Regions from separate parts of the Peribacillus sp. CSMR9 genome, predicted to be linked through region 3. Evidence: a T-box and tRNA genes for the amino acid it is inferred to sense, from the RefSeq annotation. Region 3 holds a T-box; the other regions hold tRNA genes.
The links. A T-box is a leader RNA that pairs with one kind of tRNA and senses whether it is charged. The one in region 3 lies ahead of argS (arginine--tRNA ligase), so its partner is inferred to be a tRNA-Arg.

Region 1 (4,784 bases), on a different contig from region 3:
TCATCTTTCCATTCTACAACAGGGATCATCAATCCGAATTTCTCAACCAAATCATCATCGGTATGGATATCGATTTCCTTATACCCTATGCCTGACTCGAATTTCACTTCTTCAAGTATCTGCTTGGCTTTATCACATAATGGACATTTTTCCCTACTATATAAAACAAATGCATTTGATTTCAAATCACTCATCCTTTTCAATCATATCTTTTTCGTTTAGAAGAAGAAGGAATCCCTAATTGTTCCCGGTATTTGGCGACCGTTCGGCGCGCCAGTATAATTCCATGCTCCACTTTCAATCGTTCTGCCAAATCTTGATCCGAAAGCGGCTTTTGTTTATTTTCACCATTGATGGCTGCCTGCAGGCCCTTTTTTGCTTGCATGCCCGACATATCCTCATCAAGGCCGACTGACTGTAAAGAAGTAGTGAAAAATATCCGCATCTCAATTGTGCCAAATGGTGTCTGCACGTATTTTCCTTTAACGGCCCGGCTAACTGTAGATTCATGAATACCAATCTCGTCGGCGACTTCTTTCATCGTCATCGGCTTCAAATGGTTAAGGCCATGACGAAAGCACGCCGGCTGTTTTTCGACGATGCACTGAATAACCTTCAATATCGTTTCTTTTCTCTGTTGTATCCCTCTAGAGATCCATTGATATTCCTGCCACTTATCCTGGATGAACTTTTGCACTCCCTGGTCCTTATGGCTCTTCATTCGGTTCAAATACCCTTTATCCACATTAAGATTTGGTGAGTTGCCATCATAATTCCCCACAAGCAGTACCCCATCACGAACTTCCACGACCACATCCGGCACTATATAAGAAGGTTTTTCCTGAAAAAAGAGTGAAGCTGGACGCGGGTTCAACGTCTGGACATAATCAAAGACTTCTTGAATCTCCTTCATTGTAACACCGATTTTCTTACTTAAGTCCTTCCAACGCTTTTCAGCAAAATCGAGGAAATGATTTTCTATGATCGATTCTGCCAGCAAATTCATCCCTTCTGCTTTTACCTGAAGTAAAAGGCACTCTTGAAGATTCCTAGCTGCAATTCCATGCGGCTCTAGCTGCTGTAAAATCGAAAGGCTCTCTTCCAAAACGACTGAAGATATGCCTGGAACACATATATCCTCCAGCTGAGTCCTTAAGTAACCGTTTTCATCAAGATTATGAATTAATAGTAGCATCGCCTTCTGCTGCTCACCGGAAAGTTGCTGGTGATTCACCTGGGACATGACATGCTGTTCAAGCGATAGTGTATCTTCACTGATCTGTTCAATCCAATAGTTGGCATCATACGTATTTTTAAGAGTCCGTTTTCCCTTTTTTCGGTCAAAGGTTGGCTGAAATAAAGAAGATGTTGGCTGATCTAGGGACAGTAATGGATTTTCCACCATTTTATCTTCTAAGAATGCCGATAGCTCCTGTGAGGAGTATTGCAGCAATGTAATTGCTTGCATAAGCTCCTGGGTCATTGCCATCTTTAATGTTTGCTGTTGAAAAAGTCCTGCTTTCATATTCATACTCATCGATTCATCCCTCCCCCACTCCATTTTACATTATCAGGAGAAAATTCTACACAAAAACCCATGAAAACGCTTACGTTTTTTTCTGAATAGTGTATTTATTTTAAATACTATATGTTAGAAATGCGATTTTCACAACTACTTTTACTGAAAAATCACCATTTTTCAATGGTAGGGGCGAATATTTTGAGGCAAGGGAGTGAAATACCATGATTCGATGGAATTTTACGGAAATCGAGTAAATCCATCAAAAATCGCAAGGAACCATTTGATGCCTTCTAATTGAATTGACCAATAAAAAATCCCCCACTTTATTAAGCAGGAGATTGGTAATGCCCTCGGCAGGAATCGAACCTGCATTTCAAGCTTCGGAGGCTTGCGTTCTATCCGTTGCACTACGAGGGCGAAATAGAAAATCTTTTTTCGACAGACTTCATTATATGATAGAATCCCATCCTTTGCAAGGGTTATCAGGTTTAAAACTTCACCTTTTGGGTATTATGGGTAATGTGGAAATTCATCCCTGTGCGGCATAATTATAAATAAATCTATTCGGGAAGGGGACTTGCCAGAAAATTGTCGAACAAATTATCCATTATAGGGTTTGTTTTGTTTGACCTAAATTGACCAAAAAGTGTATCATACATACATAAAGAATTTAAATGATTCTCTTAATCGAAGGAGGAAATGAACATGAATTTAATTCCTACAGTTATCGAACAAACAAGTCGTGGGGAGCGTGCCTACGATATTTACTCCCGTTTATTAAAAGACCGGATCATTATGCTAGGAAGTGGAATTGACGATAATGTTTCCAACTCAATTGTTGCTCAATTACTATTTTTAGAAGCGGAAAATCCTGAAAAAGATATCACTTTATACATCAACAGCCCAGGTGGAAGCATCACTTCCGGTATGGCCATTTACGATACTATGCAGTATATCAAACCTGATGTATCCACTGTATGCATCGGTATGGCCGCTTCCATGGGTGCATTCCTATTGGCCGCTGGTGAAAAGGGCAAACGTTATGCGTTGCCAAACAGTGAAGTCATGATTCACCAACCACTTGGAGGAGCCCAAGGTCAAGCAACGGAAATTGAAATTGCTGCCCGCCGTATCCTTCACTTGAAAGATAAGCTGAACCAAATCTTGGCAGAACGTACTGGTCAACCTATTGAAGTCCTTCAAAGAGATACGGAACGTGATAACTTCATGACTTCCGAAAGAGCTCTTGAATATGGCTTGATTGACAAAGTCATCACGCGCAGCATTCTTGATGACAAAAAAGACTCTAAATAAAAAATGATACAAAAGGCTCCGAAAGTCGTCTTAAGCGACTTTCGGAGCCTTTTTTCACATAATGTGAAAAATCATAAAAAAAAGGATGCACTTTTGGCATCCTCTTATTTTACCCCTCTTGCTGAATGAACTCTTCCAATGCCTCTATTGCTTCCTTTTCATCGCGTCCTTCGACGATTAACTTAACGGACACGCCAGAACTGATGGCAAGGCTCATTAATCCCATGATACTTTTCGCATTCACTTTTTTTCCTTCTTTTTCTAGAAAAACATCCGAATGAAAGCGGTTAGCTTCTTGTACAAAAAGAGCGGCCGGCCGGGCTTGCAAACCTGTTTTCAGTTTTACTTCAACTTGTTTTTCCACCATCTTGATCTCCCCTGTTAGCTTTATTTTTTCGCAGCAATAGCCTCTCCCCCACGGAGCCTGTCAGCTATTTCATCAATCTTGCGTAATCGGTGATTAATCCCTGACTTACTGATGTTTCCTCCTGATACCATTTCTCCAAGTTCCTTTAAGGTTATATCCTGAAATGCTATCCTAAGCTCCGCAATTTCCCGAAGCTTATCCGGTAAAATGCTTAGTCCTACCGTATCCTCAATGTAATGGATATTTTCAACCTGGCGCAATGAGGCACCAATCGTTTTGTTCAAATTGGCTGTTTCACAATTCACAAGTCGATTTACTGAATTACGCATATCACGGACAATCCGTACATCCTCGAATCTTAATAAGGCTGAATGGGCACCGACTATGCTTAAAAACTCAGCGATCTTTTCGGCTTCTTTCAAATAAATGATGTACCCTTTTTTGCGTTCAAGCGTCTTGGCCTTCAAGCCAAACTTATTCATTAGCTCACAAAGGGCATCATTGTGCTCTTTATAAAGTGAGAAAATCTCAAGGTGATAGGAAGACGTTTCCGGATTATTCACCGATCCCCCCGCAAGGAATGCACCTCTTAGGTATGAACGCTTACAGCATTTCTTCCCAACAATAGTGTCGGATATAGCATGGAGAATTTCAAAGCCGTCGCCTAAAATTTCCAAATCGGTTAAAACCCGCTGCCCTCCAGATGACATCCTGACAATATAAACATTATTTTTTTTAAGCTTCATCTTTTTACGGACCAAAAGCTCGACCTGGACCTCATAACTTTTTTTCAGCAGCGTATAAATCCTTCTGGCAATCGCAGCATTCTCAGTTTGAATATCCACGACAAGCTTCCGATTAGAAAATGAAAGGGATCCGTTCATCCGGATAAGCGCACACAATTCCGCTTTTCCGCAGCAATCCTTTCCCTCTAATGTAGTAAGTTCTTTTTTCGTTTCTGAAGCAAAAGACATCCATTTCACCCCCAATCGAACGCAGGTAATCTATTTTATCAATCAAAAAACCGTCCCCGCTTATATCTACGGAACAATGTGGCTTTTTGTTTCATTTACAAGCATATTATAAAGCAAATCCGCCACTTTTTTCGTGTCATGGCGTATTACATTCCCTTCATAGCTGAAAATGCGTTCTTGTATGATTTCAAGACCCATCCGTTTTAAACTTTCCACATCATACATGACCGGTTTGGCATATTCAGCTTGATAACGTTGCTGAATCTCAGTCGGTATTTCCTCATTATTAACCAGTATCCTGTCAATATATGCATTTCCCATATGGTCATATATAGCTTTTATATGATCGCTTGCGCTATAATCCAACGTCTCGCCGGCTTGTGTCATTAAATTGCAAATGTACACCTTCTTAGCCTTGGAGCGGCCAACCTCTTCCCCTAGGCCCGGGACAAGTAAGTTAGGCAGAATGCTAGTATATAAGCTTCCTGGACCAATGACAATAAGATCTGCATGCTTAATTTCCTGAAGAGTTTCACTGAGCGGCCTTATATGCTGAGGAGACAGGAATACTTTTTTTATTTTCTTTCCTGAAAAGGGGATCTTGGAT
Region 2 (4,784 bases), on a different contig from region 3:
GGGAAAATGCTTGTCTGTCAAGATCGTGAATGTGGCCACAAAAAAGGTGTTTCACGTGTAACAAATGCCAGGTGTCCACAATGTCACAAAAAGATGGAAATGCGCGGTCAAGGAGAAGCACAGACATTCACATGTAAATGCGGTTTTCACGAAAAACTTTCCTCTTACAATAAACGGAGAGGGCAAAATAAAAATCAAAAAGTATCAAAAAATGAAGTCTCCAATTATATGAAAAAGCAAAATAAAGAAGAGCCGATCAATACTGCATTAGCGGATGCTTTGGCCAAACTGAAATTCGATAAATAAAAGAAATGGGTCCTTCACTATTAGTCTTTATAGTGAGGGCTCTTTTTATGGGGTTATTTGTATGGGCAGAGTGGGCATAATCCTTGCTGTTTTCTGCCTTCTCAGGGCCATCTTTCCTGACAATACGATTGCCGCTTAATGAAGTGGCGAAATTCATAAAAAAAGACAGTGGAAAGGGATGGAGCATTCGCTCCATCCCTTTCCATATATCGCGGCTACGACTAAATTTCATTCAGTACGGTCCCTTGCAATTCATATTCAAGTGTTTTGTCAGTTTTTTTTGTGTGTTTATCCGAATCCACTAGTGTAAGCGTACAGAATGGCTGCTGATCACCCGGACTGAAAATTGCTTCATCATTCTCTGGATTCCATAGGCTGTAAATACTCATGATCAGTATCCTCCTTTGGGTGAGAAGACTAGTAATTCCCATTTTGATTATCATCTAACTCTTCAATTGACTCTAACGCTGATCACCGGGACTAAACACCGCTGCGTCATTCTCTTTGTTCCATTGGCTTCTGATTGTACTCATCGTGCACATCATCTCCTTTGGTGAGAATGTCTTACAGTATTTGTATACCCGGCTGGGACAGGTTCAAACATTTCTTTTAAAAAAAAGTGTAATTATATACCAGCTGTAATGTATATCCATTATTTTTCTGCAGATATTTATCGAAATTAAAAAATGAATATGAATTAAATGGTTAAATTCATAATATATTGTTCGCCGATATTTCCAAACTTTCTCAAACCCGTATCATGAAATCCAGCCCTAACATACAGCTTTTGTGCGGGGATGTTCTTATGATTGACAGCTAATACAATTTCATCGCAATTAGGAAATTCTGATTTAACAAACCCGGCAAGTAGGAACATCCCTTGTTTTGCATAGCCTTTTCCCTGCTGCTCACGATCAACTGATAATGCGGTCAGCAACATGGCATTGGGGTTAGTCGAATATTCTTTTACGCGATCTGTTGAATGCAGTAAAAAGAAACCCACAGGTTCATCATCACTTAAAATAACAATACGATGCTGCCCTTTTGTTACGTCTGTAAACTTGTTTGGCAAGGCAGTAAATAGACCTTGTTCTTCAGGCAGTTCAAACTGATTTAGCTTTTCGGAATGTTCATCTGAAAAATGCTTTAACTCAACGAAATTTACCTTTTCCATAAAATGCTCCCCCTAACCCTTCTTCTATATATTACCATTAAGAAGCCAGCTATCTTCTTAATTTAAATAATTAGTGCCATTTAAAATTAATGTTCACCGAATGTTCAAGAATGGTAATATTTTAGATTTTTAATTATTATTTACCATCCAATTTCAAAGATTTATCCGATACATATCATGATAACTACAATTTGAATTCAAAAAAGGGAGGTAAAGCAGAAAGCTTTATCAGACGAATCAAATGTTCATTCTGAAGGACCTACAACAATAGAATTAAGCGATGGTTCATCTGTTGAACTTAGTTCAACAGATGAAGTTGATAACAGTAATTCAAGAAGCATACAGGCTCTGGCAATTACCTCTACAAAGATGGGGCCATGGCGTCATGAACCTAAAGATTATGGAGAAAGATTGTATACTGCTTGGGTTAAATTAAAAAGTGTAGGGGTGGTTGTTGCTACCTTAAAATTAGGTAATCATTATTCTGTTGGTAATTATGGGTTGAAAATGAGATATTGTTCTGTAGCAGGAACAAAAGGTACTACTTGGTCAAATGTAGATGCTTCATGTGATGTTACTGATTCAAAAGCTGAAAAAATAGGTTATGATATGAATGCTGTAGGAAATTATAAATTGAGTGGTAGCGTTTCTAATGGCTATGTAAGTCTTACTAGTTCTCTCAAACTTACTCTTTTAAATAAAAATAGTAAATATGCTCGTGTTTATCAAAAATATTCATATAGAGATTAAAATTTTTAATGGAGTTGAATTAAAATGAATGTATCGCCTTCTTATTTTATATTTGGTTTAATAAACATGATTTTAATGATTGGAGCTATACCAGCTATCATATACGCTTTATATTTATTAAGAAAAATTTCAAAAAAATAAAGTGAAAAAGGAAGAGGGACTTTTGTAGTCCCTCTTCCTTTTTTTGTGCCTTTGTTTCTTCAGCCAATTACAATAAGGGTCATTAATCCCCTCCAACTTGATCGAGTAGATATTAATGAGATTCTTCTAACTGGTTCTATGTTTCATGCTTGGCTCCATCGTGCAGGTTACATGGACCCAAAAGCGACTAGTTTTTTCATTTCATAAAAGACGGATGATAAACAGATAAGTATTCCGTTAAATACCTTATGTGCCGTACATATTCGCCTAATGTTCGCTGTCGGACACCTTCAGCAACTTTTGCACGGAGAAAAATATCTAAGGCTTCTTGCAGTGTGTATTCAATCGTGAAACTATCCGTAGCCTTACTGTCCAATTTCCGTTCCTTTATCGCAGTTCCACGCTGTTTAATAACGTGTTTCTTCATGAAAAAAAGCACCTCCAGACATAGAAAAATAATAGTGAAATGGAATATCACTGTTTCCTACGTACAGAAATGCTTTTATCCTACATGCAATTTACGGCTTTTAACGGTCATACCAACAGAAAAAACCCTGCTACAACACGGAAGAACCGCATTATAACAGGGTTTATAAAATTAGCGTCCCAGATAGGAATCGAACCTACGACCTACAGCTTAGGAGGCTGTCGCTCTATCCTGCTGAGCTACTGGGACATATAAAAAAGTCGACGACTTATTTATTATATTTCTTATAGGCAAACTTTTCAAGTTAATAGCAATAATAATTATGAAAAAAAACATCTAGACGCTTAGGGGGCACTCAGCTCTCCTGTTTCCTTACTCTTCATTAAATGGAATACTTTATTATTTCCTGGTTTTCTGGTACTATTATGCTAGAAAAAATTAGGAGAATGATAGTGGGGAATTATAGAGTTTTATGGATGGTGACGCTGCTGGGGATTTTAATTTTACCGGCATGCTCACAAGGGATTTTAGAGGGTATAGGCACAAAGACGGCTGCACCGATCACGAAAGATAACATTGAAGTGGCTGCAGCAGCGGAGAATGACACTGGGCAGGATTCGGAGGACGAATTATATACTGAACGAATCGATACGAGAGACTGGATAACGGCCGAGTCCGCGGTACAGCTTCCAATATTGATGTATCATAGCATTTCTGAAGGCAATGGCCTTCGGGTACCAAAAGAGGAATTCCGATTACAAATGACTTGGCTTCGGGAAAATGGTTACTATACATTATCCCCTGAAGAAGCATTTCTCGTTTTAACCGAAAATCGGATGCCAAGTGAAAAGTGTGTCTGGCTTACTTTTGATGATGGCTATACAGATAACTACACGGACGCTTTCCATATACTAAAAGAATATGATATGAAAGCGACTGTCTTCATGATCGGGAAGTCCATCGATAAAGGTCATCACCTGACTGAAAATCAAATGATGGAGATGAGCGGGAATGGGATTTCGATCGAAAGCCATACTATCAACCATTTGGAGCTGAACCGAATGACGGCAGAGCAGCAAGAAGCGGAAATGGTCCAGTCAAAGGATCTGTTCGATCGTATCCTGCAACAGGACACGACAGTGCTTTCCTATCCAGTTGGTCGTTATAATGAAGAGAGTCTCAGGCTTTCAGAAGAAGCTGGATACAAGATGGCAGCCACTACTGAACCTGGAGGAGCTTCAAGGGAACAAGGGATGTATGCCTTGCATCGAGTTCGGATTTCACCTGGATTATCAGTCGGTGGGTTCGCGTCGCTGATAGAAAATGCTTCAAATCATTGAAAATGGACGGTGCATTTCAAACTTGTTCAGAAAAATCATATAATAATCGATTCTTACATGGTGTATAATGAAGGCAGTGAAAATTATATACATATGAACGATTTGGTGTCTTAATGACTTAAAAGGGAAGTTGGTGAAATGCCAGCGCGGTCCCGCCACTGTATTTGGGAGCTGAAGGCTGTGTACCACTGTATGGGGATATGGGAAGGTGCCGTTGACGATGACCATGAGCCAGGAGACCTGCCAAGATTCGTACACCTGTAACCTACGCGGATGGGAAGGTGTGTGGCAGACCCTAAGAGTCCGTAATGATATTGTTGCCATACAAGCATCTTCCGTTTAACGGGAGGTGCTTTTTGTTTTGGGTGCATCTTCCGAGATTATTAGGTGAAGAAATTAAATGAAAAGATTGTGGGGAATGAAAATGAAGAAGATTTTTGGTTTGATATTGTTGATGTTGCTTACTGCAGGCATGATGGTTGGCTGCAGTGACGCTACTGATGAAGGAAAAGAAAAGCAGCAAACGAATCATGCTCAACACGACGCTTTCCCGATTACGATTAAAGATGCAACGGGCGAAAAAGTAACGATAGAACAAAAACCGAAGAAAATCGTTACGTTGATACCAAGTAATACAGAAGTGGTC
Region 3 (4,784 bases):
TACTCCCCCACATCCTTCTAGATCCATATAAAAAGAATAAGATTGATCTATTCGACAAGGAACCGGAATTCATCTTCGAATTCATTCGCAAACGCAGTGATTACTTAAATAAGCACCTCGGTGACCTAGATGAAAAAAGTGCCACAACACAACTGAAAGCTAAACAGGACCGAAGGGGAGTTGCTTTCGTGTCACCAATCTGCATTAAAAATACGGGGAAGTACGGCAGGGGAGTATATGCTACAAGGGATATTAAAAAAGATGAACTGATTGAGGTATCACCTGTCATCATTTCACCCAGACATGAATGGAAATATCTAAGGAAAACTGCACTCTTTCATCACTGTTTTTATTGGGGAGATAACGATGAAACTGTCACTGCCTTAGGAAATGGATCACTATTCAATCATTCATACACACCAAATGCGACATTCGATAATAATTTAGAAGATTTAACGATAGACTTTTATGCTTATAAAGATATAAAGGCTGGCGAGGAAATCACGATCAATTACAATGGTGAACCTGATAATAAATCCCCGTTATGGTTCGATGTCATCGAGTAGGCGTTTTTTGCTTCCATTTTATTTTTAAAGAATCCATTTTGAAGGAAAATTGATCAAAATGGATTCTTTTTTCATTCAGTTTTCTTCGCTAATGCAAGAACGTTTTAACTTTACATTTTATTCGGCGCTGAAATTCCCAATAAACTTAGCGCATCCTTTAATACAATGGCTACGGAAAAAGCGAATGAGAGCTTCATTTGTTTCCATTCATCTTCAACCAAGATTTTCGAATGCGCATAATACTTATTGAATGCGCGTGATAACTGCAAGCTGAATTTCGCGACTTGTGATGGGTCTGCTTGTTCAAATGATTTTTGGACAATGACCGGGTATTGCTCAAGCAGTTGGATGACTGACCAAGCATATTCTCCTAAAGCGTCAAAATGGATTACCTGTTCTTTAAATTCACCTTTTTCCAGCAATGATGAAATACGCGCAAATGTGTACTGTACATATGGACCCGTTTCTCCCTCAAAATTCATCATTTGCTCTAATGAAAAGTCAATATCATTCATCCGATTATTTTTTAAATCATTAAAGATTACCGCTCCGACACCGACCTGTCTTGCAACCAGTTCTTTCTGTTCAAGCGCTTGATTTTTTTCTTCAATATTTCGCTTCGCCGTTTCGATTGCCTCTGCCAAAACATCCGCAAGCAGCACGACTTTCCCTTTACGTGTCGACATTTTCTTACCGTCTTTTAACATCATGCCAAATGCTACGTGCTGTAAGTCATTTGACCAATCGTACCCCATTTTTCCAATGACGTTAAAGAGTTGTTTAAAGTGCAGGGATTGTTCATTTCCTACAACATAAAAGGTTTTCTTCGCCTCATACTTTTCTTTACGATACAATGCCGCGGCTAAATCACGCGTGGCATAAAGTGTCGCACCATCCGTTTTCGTAATCAAACAAGGCGGCATATCTTCCAATTGCACGACATAGGCACCTTCGGATAGGGTAAGCAGGCCTTTTTCTTTTAGTTCCTCGACAACAACATCCATTTTGTCATTGTAAAACGCTTCACCAGCATAGGAATCAAAACGGATGCCCAATAAATCATAAATCGTATCGAATTCTTTTAGAGACGCATCCCTGAACCATTTCCATAGTGCCAGTGCCTCCTCGTCCCCATCTTCAAGCGACTTGAAGCTAGCGCGTGCTTGTTCATTCAACGATTCATCCGTTTCAGCCATTTCATGGAACTTCACATAGATTTTCAATAATTCCTGAATCGGGGAAGCTTCGATTGCCTCCTTGTCTCCCCACAGCTTATACGCGACAATCAATTTCCCGAATTGCGTGCCCCAATCCCCTAGATGATTAATACGCACGGCATTGTAGCCATTTTTTTCAGCAATGTTAGCCAATGCATTTCCTATGACTGTTGAGCGTAAGTGCCCCATGGAAAAAGGCTTTGCAATATTCGGGGATGAATAATCAATCACGACATTCCCCTGTACAGGCTGCTTTCCGCCATACTTATCCTTTTCACTTAATATGGTTTGCAACACATTTTCCGTCACAATCTGTTGATTGACGAAGATGTTCAGATAACCACCCACTACGTTCACTTCTTGGATCAACTTACTGTTTAATTGTTCAGCTATTTCAGACGCAATCACTTGAGGTGACTTTTTTAACTTTTTTGCAAGAGTAAAGCATGGAAAGGCGACATCACCTAACTCCATCAATTTAGGCTTTTCCATTAATTTTTCTATTTCACTTGCTGGCATTTCATTGTTCAAAGCAGTTGAAATTAAGGCTGCAATTGGTTTATTCATCGTCATTTTTCCCTCCTAAACAAAAAAGCCCCCGTCTCTAAATAAGAGACGAGAGCATAGTTTCCCGTGGTACCACTCTAGTTGCCACAAATTGTGACCACTTTCCATTGTTAACGAGGTGACTCCCCGATGTTCTCTACTGGACGTTTCAAGAAATTTCTCCAAAGTGCGTTTCATTCATCCGTCCTGCATTAGGCTCACACCATCCCTAACTCGCTTTCCATTTCAAAATGAACTACTCTCTTTATCACAGAATTTTCAATATTATGATTTAATCCATCGTACACAATTTTAAAAAACGTGTCAACACAGGATTTCTGATCTAACCCTGTCATAAAGTCTCTATCCCAAATCTATCTAGCCAGCCGGTAACTTCATTTTATCCTTGATAGTCGAAAAATATTTCCTTACGGTCCCAATTGTGTTGCTTTGCTGATTTGAGGGGTCAAGTGTGGTTTGACCATCGGCTAACAGGCCTAACACACCCATTTCCTGGTCATTATTGTTGGAAGACTCATCCATAAGTTCAGGGGAGTATATTCGCTTGCCATCCAATACGCTGCGAATCGAGCAGGCTAACTCTTCACTCGGGTTATCCTTCAATAAATAACCACTTACATTTGCTTTTAAAGCAAGTTGAAAATAACCAGTCCTTCGAAATGTCGTTAAAATAATCACTTTGCATTCAAATGACTTTAAAGCTTCAGCTGCCTCAAGCCCGCTCTTTACAGGCATCTCCATATCCATGATACAAACATCCGGCTTTAATTGGTGCACAAGAGTAATAGCTTCTTCTCCATTACTGGCTTGCCCGGCAATTTCTATATCTTCTTCAAGATTGAGTAGAGAACTAATTGCCTCTAACAGCATTTGCTGATTCTCTGCAATGACAATTCGGATCATTTTAAGTTCTCTCCTTTACTGAGTCGTTATATGAAGAAAAGACTCCCCAAAATCCAAGGATTATTAAGGGAGTCTTTGAATGATTCATGAACGTTACAATTCAGATTTCACTTGAACGGAAACACTTTTTTTCGTTAAATGTTTTATGTCTTTAAAGCCAACAAAATTCTTGTTTTTCTCATCCCACAAGCGGAAACGGAGCGACTGTAAGCTTGTAGCAAGAGTAATCGTTGGTACGTTCTTTAAAGGCTCTGTATTATTATGTGCATTTTCCAGTTTATAGTTAGGTACCCTAGGACTTAAATGGTGAACATGATGGTAACCGATATTACCAGTAAGGAACTGCATCAGTTTTGGTAGCTTATAAAAAGAACTTCCTTCCACTGCTGCTAATACATATTCCCACTCCTCATTTCCTTCAAAATAAGAGTCCTCAAATGTGTGCTGGACGTAAAACAGCCAAATGCCCACTGAACCTGATATTAAGAAAATGGAACCTTGTACTAAAAGAAATGACTGCCAACCTACTGCAAGGCAAAGCAATGCCACTAAACCAACGATTAATACATTCGTCAAATAGGTGTTCATTTTTTCCTTCTTTCTAGCACCTTTTCGGTTAAATCTATTTTTAAGAAGGAAAACATAAATCGGACCTATCCCAAACATTACCAATGGATTGCGATAAAAACGATAGGCAAAACGAAGTCTAAGCGGCGCAGCCAAATATTCATCCACCGTAAGGGTCCAAATATCCCCTGTACCCCGCTTATCTAAATTGCCACTTGTTGCGTGATGCACAGAATGCTCATGCCCCCATTGATCAAAAGGGAATACAGTCAAAACACCCATGACTGTCCCGACTATTCTATTCGCACGGCGGCTTTTAAAAAATGAATGATGCGTACAATCATGAAAAATTATGAAAATTCTTGTCAAGAAGCCAGCAGCCAACACAGCTGGAATTAAAGTTAACCAATAAGAAACCGAAAGACTTATATATGCTAGGTACCATAAAATAATGAATGGCCCTAACGTATTGATGATCTGCCATATACTTTCTTTTGTCGTTGATTGTTCAAAAGGAGCAATTTGTTTTCTCAAGTTTTTAGTATTTTGTATGGTCATTAATCAATTGCACTTCCCTTTATTTTTTCGTTATTTCTTATTATAAAGAAATCAACCTGATTTTATTAGTACCAGGTGTCATGACTAGAAGATGACAAATGTCATGTACAAGGTATTTTTAACGGAAAACCCTACCAAAAAAATGGAAAATAGCCAAAACTGGCTAACCTTGTTCCTACGAATAGGATGGTATAGTTCCAACAAATTAATCTCCATTTGGAAGAATTTTTTTCTTATCATAGAAAGCTTAAAAACGACAAACGTATAATAAACTGTCGTAAATCTCGAGGGATTTTAGAGAGATGTTAAATATCAAAGACTATATGGATTTACCAGTTGAAAAACTGTAAAGGGGGATTAGTTTGGATAAGGAAATGGAGAAAACAATTGTAAAATCATTTTTCAC
Region 4 (4,784 bases), on a different contig from region 3:
TCAAGCTCAAACATATGGATCCGCTCTAGGGATCGATTATAAAGAGGGTGAATTCATCTTATACTTTCAAGCATTGAATTTTTCGGATATAGCAAAACAAGAGGGGGCCACAGCATTACAAGAAAAAACTGGTGTTCTCATTGGGAAAGGTAAAGGGGAAAGTATCGAAGAAGCATTTACTGAATTAGAACAAAATGCAGCATTGCCACTTTATATCGGGCATGTTAACTCCTTCATTTTAAGCGAGGATGTAATCAATAAGAAAATGAAGGATTTCATTGAATATGTAGGGAAAGAGCCCTTATTGCGATACAATTCATGGCTGTTTGTTACAAACGAGGATATTAAAAAGGTGTTTAACAGTGATAGTTTCTTTAATCTTCCTAACTTATTCACGATCATTCAAAGGCCAGAGACCGTTATTAATGAAAACTATTTCATTTCTCCGTTAAAATTCAGTGAACTGGTTTCGAAATTTTATCAACCGGTTGGTTCCATTTTAATTCCCTCTTTAGTAATAAATGAGCGTCATTACACAGACAGGGGGAAAGAAAAAAAGATACCAACGTTGAATGGCGGCTATGTTTTATCAAAACAACAGTATAAAGGGTTCGTAAGTAAACAAGATTTGATAGGATTAAAATGGGTTGAAAATAAGGCGACAGTGATATTCTTTTCGCTGAACGAACAAAAGGTAAGTGTTGAAATAATGGAACCCAAAACAAACATCAAAGTATTGGAACAACAAAAGGAACCCTTATATGATTTAGAAGTTAAAGCAAATGGAATATTGAAACAGAATATAGACAACTTGGATATGGGAAAAATCGAAAAAAAGGTGGAAACAAAAGTAAAACAAGATATTTTAAAGACATTGGGGGCGGGGGAAAAAATCAATACAGACCTTTTTAACATAAGTGAAAAGGCATACAGATACCATGTTAATAAGTGGGATAATGAAATTATTAATTCCTTTGATAAGACTTCAATAAATAACATAAAAGTTAATATCCATATTGAACATAGTGAAAATTACAAACGTTAGTTAATAAGTTTCAGGTTATTGCAGATGAGGGAGTTGTGTTAGACTTAACTTATCAGGAAAATTCAGCGGCTGTTGTTGATCATGATAGGCAGCGCTGAATCCGTCCGTTGGCACTGGAGAAGAATCGGCTTTTACATATGACGAATGACAGCAAATTCTTTCTCAGCCCCAAAAGAGCTCCCGTGCCGATAAAATGAAAAAGGGTGAAATGAAAAATGAAGACAGTAATCATTGCAACGAAAAATAAAGGGAAAGCAAAGGAATTTGAAAGCTTGTTCTCTGCTAAAGGGTATGAAGTCAAAACGCTTCTCGATGTACTGGATGCACCGGATGTGGAGGAAACAGGTACAACTTTTGAAGAAAATGCGATCCTGAAGGCAGAGACCATTGCCCATCAGCTAGGCCACTTTGTCATTGCTGATGACTCCGGATTGATTGTAGATGCATTGGAGGGCCGTCCAGGCGTTTATTCTGCCCGCTATGCTGGAGAGGCCAAGAGTGATGAAGCAAACACGGAAAAAGTCCTCCGCGAACTGGAAGGCGTGCCAAAAGAGGCTAGGACGGCAAGATTTTATTGCGCCTTGGCACTAGCGTCACCCAACCAGGAAACGATTACGGTATCGGGAACGATGGAAGGCTTGATCACGGAACAGCCCTCAGGAACGAATGGATTTGGTTATGATCCCATCTTTTTTGTAGAGGAACAGGGTAAAACAAACGCTGAATTGACAAAAGAGGAAAAAAACCAAATCAGCCACCGTGCCAACGCATTGAGGGCTCTAGATGAAAAACTTGATCTATTTCTAAAAAGGGAAGAAGGAATGTGACGATGAAAGTGCTAATAATGAGTGACAGTCATGGCTTAACTCATGAAATCAGCATGATTGCCGACCGTCATAAACAAGAGGTCGCCGCCATGATCCATTGCGGTGATTCAGAGTTGGAAAAAAATGACCCTCACATGTCGGAGTTTTTGGCCGTTGGCGGGAATTGCGACTATGATTCGGCATATCCGGATGATATTGTGGAGAATATCTCAGGCAAGCGTTTCTTCGTTACGCATGGACACCTCTATAACATAAATATGACCTTGATGAATTTAGCGTATAAAAGTGAAGAGGCTGAAGCAGATATTATTTGTTTTGGTCATTCCCACGCTGCAGGTTCCGAATTGATTGACGGCAAGCTCTTCATCAACCCGGGAAGCATACGCCAGCCGCGGGGACGAAAAGAGAAGACCTATGCCATTTTGGAGATTGGAAATGACCAACTTGAAATCATCTATTATGACCTTGAAGGAAAAATCGTTGAGGATCTAAGAAATGCTTATCAAATGGAATGACTTCATGTATAATGAACAGGAAGCGTTTTTCCCCGCTTCCTGGTTCTTAAAAAAAGAAAAAAACTTTTTTTGAAAAACCGTTGACTTCCTTTTGATATCCTACTATAATAAGAAGTGTCCTAAGGGAACAGTTAAGGTAATACATAAGTTTTACCGCAACTTATATCATAAACGTCTCAGTAGCTCAGCTGGATAGAGCAACGCCCTTCTAAGGCGTCGGTCGGGAGTTCGAATCTCTCCTGGGACACTAACAGAAAAAAGTCAAAACCTTTTAAGGTTTTGGCTTTTTTACTTTTTCTGAGCTGTTTTAAGTTAACGAGGGAATATGAAATGAACGTAGAAAGAATGCATTTTCTTTTGCATCCATTGAATTAATATTGGTTGTATGCAGAAAAGAAGTTTTTTATTTCGTATTTATCGCAGGTGGATGATCTTTTATGTCGAACTTGTTATGAATAAGGAGATGTTTAAATGAATAAAGATAGATTATTCAAGTTCATTCAAACTTCCACTCGGGGCAATTTCTTTTCAGTCGAAATATCCGAAGATGGAACTAAGGTAGTCCAATTAGCCAAGGAGCTAGAAAAAGAGGGAAGAATCAAGTTGAGGGAATGCTCGCGAAAAGAACAAGGTGTTTATCTGGAAGGGATACTTAAGTTTGTGCCAAGCTAATACTTAATAAGCTTTAACAAAGGACTTATACTACGAATTTCATATGCCCCATAGAAAAAAGGATCCAATCATGGATGCTTCAAACTGCAGACAAACTCGATGAAAATTGAGTTTGTCTGCAGTTTTTTTTGGGTTTGTACAATTTGAACGTTACCTCAAGGCACTCGCTTTCCGCGGGCGGTCCGCCCTTGGCGCCTTTGTGCCTGCGGGGTCTCCCCTGAGCGCGCTTTTCTAAGCAGAAGTCTCGCACACCCGTTCCAAAGAAGGCCCCTTGTGTCTACAAACTGAAGCATGATGCTTTTTTTTATATTTATCAAGTTCTATTTAAGGTTTGGAGCTTTTATCATCTTCTTCACTTAGTTGATTTGTACTTGATTGGGTTTGTAAAAGTATTTCATAATCGTATAACGTAATTCTGGCAGTGATGCCTTGAATTGTTCCGATAAATGATGAAATGCCAAATGGTTATGGTTTGGTTTGAAGAAACAATCTGTTCGTGTTCATCTTTCAATGATATATCCTCCTCTAAAAGCTTTATCGCTCTTATACAGCATATTATTTAGATAAGATAGATGAAGGCTATATTTCGACATTTACGCTCCATTATTAAATGCATTATAGCGGAATAGTACCAGGGGGATCATTAACTTGATTGAATGGTGAAAGGTCCATCTCCCGGCTCCCTGAAGATTTGTTCACTATCCCTGCCACCCTCGTTTTATGAATCCCTTCCGACTTTCAAGAATGCTGGTATAATCCGTATATCCTTTGGTGCAATTATAAAAAAATCCGTAAAAACATTGACATAGTTCAAACAAATTAATATTATGTTTAGTATATTATAAACTTTATGAGGAAGTGTTTGGTTTTATGAAGGACGCTGAAATGTTTTGGAGCGCATCCCAAGATGAGCTTAAACAAGGGTATATCGAAGAAGGGAGCCAGTATATTTGTTTACTGTGCGGACATGCAATTGAAAAGGGAATAGTATATCCGGAAGATGGGGTTCTTTATGAAGCTGAGAGGTATATGCGGATTCATATTGAGCGTGCACATCGTTCCGTTTTTGAATACTTGATTGATCTGGATAAAAAACTTACAGGTCTTACGGACCACCAAAATCGCCTTCTTCGCCTTTTTTACCAGGGGAAGAATGATGCTGAGGTTCAGGAGGAAATGGGGATTGGAAGTTCTTCCACAATTCGTAACCATCGCTTTGTGTTGAAAGAGAAAGAGCGGCAGGCTAAGTTGTTTTTAGCCATGATGGAACTTTTGAAAGATAAAGATGAATATGCGCCGGCGTTCATCCCCCTTCATCAAAAAGCAAGGATGGTCGATGATCGTTATAACGTTACCGAGGATGAAAAGATTACTGTGCTGAAAAAGTATTTCCCTAAAGGCAGTCAGGGTGGATTAAAGTCTTTCCCGCCAAAAGAAAAACAAAGGCTAATCATTCTCCTGGAAATTACGAAGCGTTTTGAAAATGAGCGAAAATACGAAGAAAAAGAAATCAATCAAATATTGGGTGCCGTTTATCATGATCATGTTCTATTGAGAAGATATTTAATAGAATATGGATTTTTGGATAGGAAGCCTGATGGAGGCCAGTATTGGCTGAAAAAATGATGACTGGAGGCAAGGAAGATGGATCGTAAAAAAGAATTGAAGCAATTATATAAAGAAACGAAAGTTGAAGCGGGTGTATACCAAATAAGAAATACGGTA

Region 1: it encodes a tRNA-Arg, which carries the amino acid that the T-box ahead of argS (arginine--tRNA ligase) is inferred to sense. The anticodon was not compared.
Region 2: it encodes a tRNA-Arg, which carries the amino acid that the T-box ahead of argS (arginine--tRNA ligase) is inferred to sense. The anticodon was not compared.
Region 4: it encodes a tRNA-Arg, which carries the amino acid that the T-box ahead of argS (arginine--tRNA ligase) is inferred to sense. The anticodon was not compared.

What each region holds. Positions count from the first base shown of each region.
Region 1 covers NZ_JAOPHO010000004.1:128,065-132,848, reverse strand. Annotated here, with positions in the region: gene N9I19_RS04925 (glutaredoxin family protein) at 1-185, opposite strand, end outside; gene rpoN (RNA polymerase factor sigma-54) at 200-1,537, opposite strand; tRNA gene N9I19_RS04915 (tRNA-Arg) at 1,868-1,939, opposite strand; gene clpP (ATP-dependent Clp endopeptidase proteolytic subunit ClpP) at 2,228-2,836, shown strand; gene N9I19_RS04905 (HPr family phosphocarrier protein) at 2,946-3,203, opposite strand; gene whiA (DNA-binding protein WhiA) at 3,224-4,177, opposite strand; gene N9I19_RS04895 (gluconeogenesis factor YvcK family protein) at 4,244-4,784, opposite strand, start outside.
Region 2 covers NZ_JAOPHO010000025.1:24,736-29,519, reverse strand. Annotated here, with positions in the region: gene N9I19_RS13135 (DNA topoisomerase III) at 1-306, shown strand, start outside; gene N9I19_RS13130 (hypothetical protein) at 528-695, opposite strand; gene N9I19_RS13125 (GNAT family N-acetyltransferase) at 1,004-1,480, opposite strand; gene N9I19_RS13120 (hypothetical protein) at 1,892-2,230, shown strand; gene N9I19_RS13115 (hypothetical protein) at 2,568-2,798, opposite strand; tRNA gene N9I19_RS13110 (tRNA-Arg) at 2,974-3,047, opposite strand; gene N9I19_RS13105 (polysaccharide deacetylase family protein) at 3,245-4,138, shown strand; cobalamin riboswitch at 4,225-4,400, shown strand; gene N9I19_RS13100 (helical backbone metal receptor) at 4,563-4,784, shown strand, end outside.
Region 3 covers NZ_JAOPHO010000058.1:3,605-8,388, forward strand. Annotated here, with positions in the region: partial or broken gene N9I19_RS19470 (CotH kinase family protein) at 1-128, shown strand, start outside; gene N9I19_RS19475 (SET domain-containing protein) at 189-566, shown strand; gene argS (arginine--tRNA ligase) at 677-2,356, opposite strand; T-box leader at 2,392-2,610, opposite strand; gene N9I19_RS19485 (response regulator) at 2,708-3,253, opposite strand; gene desA (Delta(5) desaturase DesA) at 3,347-4,378, opposite strand; partial or broken gene N9I19_RS19495 (hypothetical protein) at 4,741-4,784, shown strand, end outside.
Region 4 covers NZ_JAOPHO010000002.1:104,757-109,540, reverse strand. Annotated here, with positions in the region: gene N9I19_RS02365 (Ger(x)C family spore germination protein) at 1-1,045, shown strand, start outside; gene N9I19_RS02360 (XTP/dITP diphosphatase) at 1,261-1,872, shown strand; gene N9I19_RS02355 (metallophosphoesterase) at 1,875-2,387, shown strand; tRNA gene N9I19_RS02350 (tRNA-Arg) at 2,561-2,634, shown strand; gene N9I19_RS02345 (hypothetical protein) at 2,859-3,059, shown strand; gene N9I19_RS02340 (DUF2087 domain-containing protein) at 3,930-4,685, shown strand; gene N9I19_RS02335 (GIY-YIG nuclease family protein) at 4,704-4,784, shown strand, end outside.